DNA from 2 places in the Caballeronia sp. LjRoot34 genome. Region 1 is predicted to be linked to the other one. Evidence: riboswitches for the same ligand, from Rfam matches in the RefSeq annotation. Region 1 holds a riboswitch; the other holds the start of a gene.

What was found. A riboswitch is a leader RNA that binds a small molecule or an ion and turns the genes downstream of it on or off. The one in region 1 is predicted to bind thiamine pyrophosphate.
Region 2: it holds a riboswitch for thiamine pyrophosphate, as region 1 does, so the genes downstream of both, thiC (phosphomethylpyrimidine synthase ThiC) here and ACSQ36_RS17475 (FAD-dependent oxidoreductase) in region 1, are expected to answer to the same signal.

The regions. Positions count from the first base shown of each region.
Region 1 is NZ_CAXUSB020000001.1:3,888,899-3,892,310, reverse strand. It holds gene ACSQ36_RS17480 (ABC transporter ATP-binding protein/permease) at 1-1,142, opposite strand, end outside; TPP riboswitch at 1,516-1,646, shown strand; gene ACSQ36_RS17475 (FAD-dependent oxidoreductase) at 1,884-3,029, shown strand; gene thiS (sulfur carrier protein ThiS) at 3,038-3,235, shown strand; gene ACSQ36_RS17465 (thiazole synthase) at 3,259-3,412, shown strand, end outside.
Region 2 is NZ_CAXUSB020000001.1:1,253,163-1,256,574, reverse strand. It holds gene ACSQ36_RS05495 (EamA family transporter) at 214-1,341, opposite strand; TPP riboswitch at 1,716-1,844, shown strand; gene thiC (phosphomethylpyrimidine synthase ThiC) at 2,177-3,412, shown strand, end outside.

The sequences.
Region 1 (3,412 bases):
GTCAGCGCTTTTGTATCCGTGTAATGCAGGTTGATGCCACCGTGGGCGGTCGCCGGCGATATCGCTTCCTTGATGTGCGTCGAGCGCATCACGCGCTTGAATTCGCGCAACCGGTTCACGGTGGCGCGCCATTCGACCAAGGTCGAGTAACTATTGATGAACCAGGAAAACGAGTCGCTGACCGTGCCGAACGCCGAACTGATCTGCATCAGCACGCCGAACGTGAATGCGCCTGCGAAGTAGCGGGGAGCCGCGACCATGATCGGGAAAATAATCGCGATCTGGCCATAGAAGGACAGCACGAAGGTCATCCGCCGCGTGTACTTCATGATCTGCCAGTAATTCTGGCGGATCGTTTCGAAGATGGTCCGGGCGTTGGTGTTTTCCGTCGCGATGCCGTCGTAAAACGCGATTTGCTCGGCGTTCTCACGAATGCGGATCAGGCCGAAACGGAAGTTGGCTTCCACTTTCTGCGCCTGGTAATTAATCGATACCAGCGGGTGGCCGAAACGCTGGATCAGCAGCGAGCCGAGCACTGCGTACAGCGCGGCGGCCCAGACCATGTAGCCCGGAATAGTGATCGGCGTGCCGAACAACGAGAAACTCAGCGCGCCGGCCAGCGTCCACAGGATCGTGATGAAGGTGACGAGCGTGACGAGCGTGGACAACAGATCCAGCGACAAAGACAGCGTGGTCGTGGCGAAAGACTGCAGGTCGTCGCTGATCCGCTGGTCGGGGTTATCGGCGAGACGATCGCGTTCTATACGGTAGAAGGCTTTATCGCCGAGCCATTGTTCGAGGTACCGGTGCGTGAGCCATTGGCGCCACCGGAAGCCGAGCATCTGGCGCAGATACCGGCCATACACGGCGAGCAGGATGTACGCGAACGCGAGGCCCGCGAAGATCAGCAGCAAGCGTGGAAACTCGGCGACCCGCTTGGCCTGCAGCGTGTTGTAGAAGTCCGCGCTCCAGGTGTTCAGGCGGACATTGATGTACACAACCGTCATGTTGATCGCGATGATCGCGATCAACAAAAGCCATGCAATGCCGCGTTCTTCCGATACCCAGTAAGGCTTGATAAGACTCCACGCCGACACTTTGTCGGCGTTTTGTTCTGTGTTGCCGGGAGGTGTGGTGGTCATGAGCTTCCTGAAGACGTGCCGGCTCGGCGGCAGGTTGTAACTTGGCGGTATCGTATCGATGCGGAGGGTCCTGCTCCGTCTCAATGATCGTAAGAGGCCATTAAAGACGGCGCGTGCCGGAGCATTGTTTCGGGCGTGGCTTAATTCTTCCTTAATCCACGCCCGGCTGGCGACCGCCCCGCTGATGCAATGCAGCAGCGAGGCGCTTGCCGTACGCATATGCTGCCGGCCAACCAAGACGAATCGGCGTTCGCGGCATTGTGCCAGAGTGCGCGTACCGCGAACGAAAGGGAAGGTTGTCCGGTCTTGTCCGCGCCGGGTCCCCGGCTTTTCCCGGTTTGCGGGTCGTTTCGCTTTTATGTTTTAATGATCGATGACGAAACAGGGGTGCTTCGGCACGCGTCTGCCTCCTTGAAATAACGGAGAAACGCGCGGCGAGGCTGAGAGAGTCCCTTTGCACCCGATCCGGGTAATACCGGCGAGGGAAGTTTCCGGAAACCGCCGCGTTTCCAGTTTCTTCCAGTATTGGCTGGCACAGGAGCCGCAGGTTATGCGCTCCCGAGCCGCTTTCTCGCCGTGGTTTCGTCCCTGAATTATGTTTTGTGCGCCGCGCGTGCAACCAGGGTTCGAAACGGGCGTTCCTCCCGATCTCGATTTCCGTGCTGTGTGCTCTGTGCGTTCTGCAGCGTCTGCTGAGGAGGCATCGTCATCGTGAACACCGTTGTGCATTCCCATTCCACTATGCACTCCACTCGCTCCCGTGCGTCCGGGCGAGACGACTTTGCCGTCGTTGGCGGTGGCTTGTGCGGGCGGCTGGTCGCCTGGCTGCTGGCGGGCGCGGGGCACCGCGTGGCGCTGTACGACCGCGGCGACGCCGCCGGCACGCAATCGGCCGCATGGGTCGCGGCGGCGATGCTCGCGCCGCTCGCCGAGGCCGCCAGCGCTGAATTGCTGATTACTGAACTCGGTGCGGCATCGCTTGAGCGCTGGCCGGGTTTTATCGCTGAAATGCCGGAACCGGTGTTTTTCCAGCGCAATGGCACGCTGGTCGTCTGGCATGCCGGCGACCGCGCCGAAGCGCCGCTGTTCGAGCGCCGTTTGCGCGCGAATGCGCCTTCGGAGCTTTTCCAGAACGGCTTCGTCAAGCTCTCCGGCGCGCAAGTCGCGGCGGCGGAACCGTCGCTGGGTACGCGTTTTCCGCAAGGCTGGCTGCTGCCGAACGAAGGCCAGCTCGACAACCGGCAAGTGCTGACTGCGCTGGCTGCGGGGCTGGCCGAACGTAACGTCGATCTTCACTGGAATACGACGATCGATACCGATACCCCGCCGGACGCACATTTCGTGATCGATTGCCGGGGGCTCGGCGGAAAACCGGCATGGCCGGCGTTAAGGGGTATTCGTGGCGAAGTAGCGCGTGTGCATGCGCCGGGTATCGGCCTGACGCGGCCGGTGCGCTTGCTGCATCCGCGTTATCCGCTTTATATCGCGCCGAAACAGGACGACCTTTACGTGATTGGCGCAACCGAAGTGGAAGGCGAAGACATGTCGCCGATGACCGTACGCTCCGCGCTCGAACTCCTGAGCGCGGCGTTCGCGGTGCATCCGGGTTTCGGCGAGGCGCGCATTCTCGAACTCAATTCGCAATGCCGGCCGACCTTGCCCGACCATCGTCCGGCAATTGTCTGGGACGGCGCACGAACCTTGCGGGTGAACGGGTTATATCGACACGGTTACATGATCGCGCCCGAAGTCGCCGACTCCGCCCGCGCCCTCGCCGAAGCGCTGCTTGGCGGTGCGATCACCAATCCGGATTCCTTCGATGACTGGCGCCGCCAAGCCCGCTGGTCCGCCTTGCTGCGCTGCGAACACGCGGCGCCCGTGCTTTGACTTTCATCATGAACATTCACATCAATCAGCAGCCTTTTTCCATGCCCGACGCAGCGACCGTCACCGACGCCCTCGCGGCCTTCGGCGCAAAACCGCCGTTCGCCGTGGCGCTGAACGGGCAATTCGTGGCGCGTGGCGAACATGCATCGAAGGCGCTTACGGCTGGCGACAAACTCGATATCGTCTCGCCGGTCGCCGGCGGCTGAGGGTAACCAAAGGGAATCGAACCATGACTTCAACCATCACCACAGCCGATACCCTCACGCTCTACGGCACGTCGTTCCCGAGCCGGGTGCTGCTGGGGACGTCGCGCTATCCGTCGCTGCAATCGCTGTCGGATTCCATCGACGCCGCCCGTCCCGGCATGGTCACCGTCGCGTTGC
Region 2 (3,412 bases), 2.6 Mb from region 1:
CCATGCGACGGCAGACGGTTTTATCTGACATAGTCGTGGCGCTGTCCGGCAGTTGGCAGCGTGGAAACCGGGTTTCACGCCGTCGAGCGAGCACAAGCCCGGGGTTCTGTCTTTTCCCGACTATCCAGTCGCCCCATAAAAAAAGCTGACCGTTTCTCCGGAATTCTCCGAAACGGTCAGCCGTTTTTGAACTGTCAGCCGTCACGCCCGCCGTCAAACCAGCCCACGCCTCTTGTAATCGAACCAGAACGACAAACCCACGCTCGCCAGAATGATGAGGGTTGCCATCACGGTCCACTTCGTGATCACTTCGCCGAGAAACAGCGCACCTATCACCACGGCCACCACGGGATTCACGTACATGCAGCTGCTCGCGATAATCGGACTCGTGTGGCGAATCAGGTACGCATACGCAACATACGCGGCCATCGAACCGACGAGCATCAGGTAGAGATAAGCCAAAAACGGCGTGAACCCCATGCTCACGATACGTTCGCCCGACACCCACGCAACGATCGTCGCCATCGCCCCGCCAAGGCCGATCTGCAGTGCAGTCGATACCAGCAGGTCGGACGGCAGCTTCAGACGCCCCGCGAGAAACGAGCCGCCTGCCCAGAAAACTGCGCCGCACAGGATCGCAAGACTGCCGGCGGTTGAACCCGACGACGGATCGCCGTGATTCAGCAACGCAATCCCGACCAGCCCAAGCCCGACGGCGACCCACTCACCCTTCGCCACTTTGCGGCCTGCAATCGCGGCGATGACCGTGGCGAACAACGGCACGGTCGCCACCATGACCGCGGCAGTGCCGGTCTCGACCGTGCGCATACCGAACGCGAGCATTCCGCTCGACAAACCCACAAGCAACGTTCCGACCGCCGCGGCGTTTCGCACTTCGGCGAAAGTCGGCCAGACCGGGTCCCGACGCGCAGCAAAGATGAACAAACCGATGCCGGCGAACAGGTTGCGCAACCCGGACAGCATCAGCGGCGGGAACGCTTCCAGCGACAAATGCACCGCCATGTAGGTCGAACCCCATACGAGGTACACGACGCAAAGGGCAAGCGCCACGCGGCCGCCGCGCGTCGCGGGAAGGCGGAACGGGAAATGGCCGGGAAGATTGAACAGGCGACGCGCAGGGGTATCGGCCAAGGGTTGCGGACTCGTCACGCCTGGCAGGACGTCCGCCGATGGTGATGGCGATGGCGCGTCGGCTGCTGCGTGCGGAAACGGCAACACGTCGGCCGAGGGCTGCGACTGCGGAGGTTGTGCCGGCGGCACAAACGGCGAAGCTGAAGAATCGGAATCAGACGACCGCGCGGGCGGCAACGGTGTGGACATCCGTTACTCCGCGACGAAGATGATTGCAACGTCAGCCGGCCAAACGGGCAGGCCTACAACCGCCGGTTTCGTTTCACCCGGGACCGGGGGAAACAAAGAGCGGCGCGCATGCCGCTTGAGCGTCGCGGCAAAACGGGCAAGGCAGGACAACATGTCGGAAGCAGGAAAAGGGGTCGGGCAACAACGTGCCGAAGCTCGATAACGGCTCAAAAAGCCGGCAGGAGCCGCCGCGAGTTTGCCGGACCGTTTCGTGAAAAATATCGGACCGCATCCGGGAAAACACGGTGGTCGCCATTATGCAGTAAGCCATGCACACGCACGCGGGAGTGTTACAGATGGTTGCCAACACGCTACGGCGAGGTGTATTGTTGCGACTGCTAACGCGGGGGTCCTGCGCTGCACATCGCAATCTGTCACTGGATTGTCCGTGTGTCGCGGGTGAGAAATACCCTTTGAACCTGATCTGGATAATGCCAGCGCAGGGAAGCGTTCGGATTTCGCAGCGCTGGGGTCTTTTGGGTCTATCTCTTCCTCGCGTTCCCTGCCAAGTCCGCCCGCCTTCTTCTCTGCTTTTCTTCGGTCTCCCGTAGCTAGCGTTTGACTCAGCCGGTTCTCGTGCCAATTGATGCCATTCGTGCAATTTCGCGCGTTTGGCGTTTTTTCGCGGACCGGCTGGAAAACATCCGTCCCCACAGCAACCATCTGCATGGGACCGGAGTAAGCGCATGGGATCGGAGTAAGCGCCATGGGACCAGAGCAAGCGCCAAAGCGCCCACTCTGGTCGACGCGCCCACCCCGGTCGACACGCTAATTCCGGTCGACACAGGAGAGCCGCATGAATGCCAATCCGAAATTCCTGTCCGACGACGCCGTCGTCGACGCTGCCGCCATCGCGCCGCTGCCCAATTCACGCAAGATCTACGTGACGGGCTCACGTCCCGACATCCGCGTGCCGATGCGCGAAATCACACAATCGGACACCAACGAAAGTTTCGGCAGCGAAAAAAATCCGCCGGTCTATGTCTACGATTGCTCCGGCCCGTATTCGGACCCGGAAGCCAAGATCGATATCCGATCGGGTCTGCCGGCCGTGCGCCAGGGCTGGATTGAAGAGCGCGGCGATACGGAGTCGCTCGGTGGTCTCTCAAGCAACTTCGGCCGTGAGCGCGCCGCCGATCCGGCGACTGCCGACCTGCGTTTCAAAGGCTTGCATCGCACGCCGCGCCGCGCTGTGCCGGGCAAGAACGTCTCGCAGATGCACTACGCGCGCCAAGGCATCATCACGCCCGAGATGGAATACATCGCGATCCGCGAGAACCAGCGCCGCGCTGAATATCTGGAATCGCTGCGCACGAGCGGCCCGAACGGCGAAAAGCTCGCCACGATGATGGGCCGCCAGCATCCCGGCCAGGCGTTCGGCGCCCAGGCCTTCGGTGCGAACGCGCCCAAGGAAATCACGGCCGAGTTCGTGCGCGAGGAAGTCGCCCGCGGCCGCGCGATCATCCCGGCGAATATCAACCACCCGGAAAGCGAGCCGATGATCATCGGGCGCAACTTCCTGGTGAAGATCAACGCGAACATCGGCAATTCGGCGGTGACGTCGTCAATTGGCGAAGAAGTCGACAAGATGACCTGGGCCATCCGCTGGGGCGGCGACACGGTCATGGATCTCTCGACCGGCAAGCATATTCATGAAACGCGCGAATGGATCATCCGCAACAGCCCGGTGCCAATTGGCACGGTGCCGATTTATCAGGCGCTCGAAAAGGTCAACGGCAAGGCCGAAGACCTGACCTGGGAAATCTTCCGCGACACGCTGATCGAACAGGCCGAACAGGGTGTGGATTACTTCACGATCCACGCCGGCGTGTTGTTGCGCTACGTGCCGATGACCGCGAACCGCATGACGGGCATTGTCTCGCGCGGCGGGTCGATCATGGCGAAATGGTGTCTGGCGCATCACAAGGAAAGCTTCCTGTACGAGCACTTCGAAGACATCTGCGAAATCATGAAGGCCTACGACGTGAGCTTTTCGCTCGGCGACGGCCTGCGTCCCGGCTCAATCTACGAC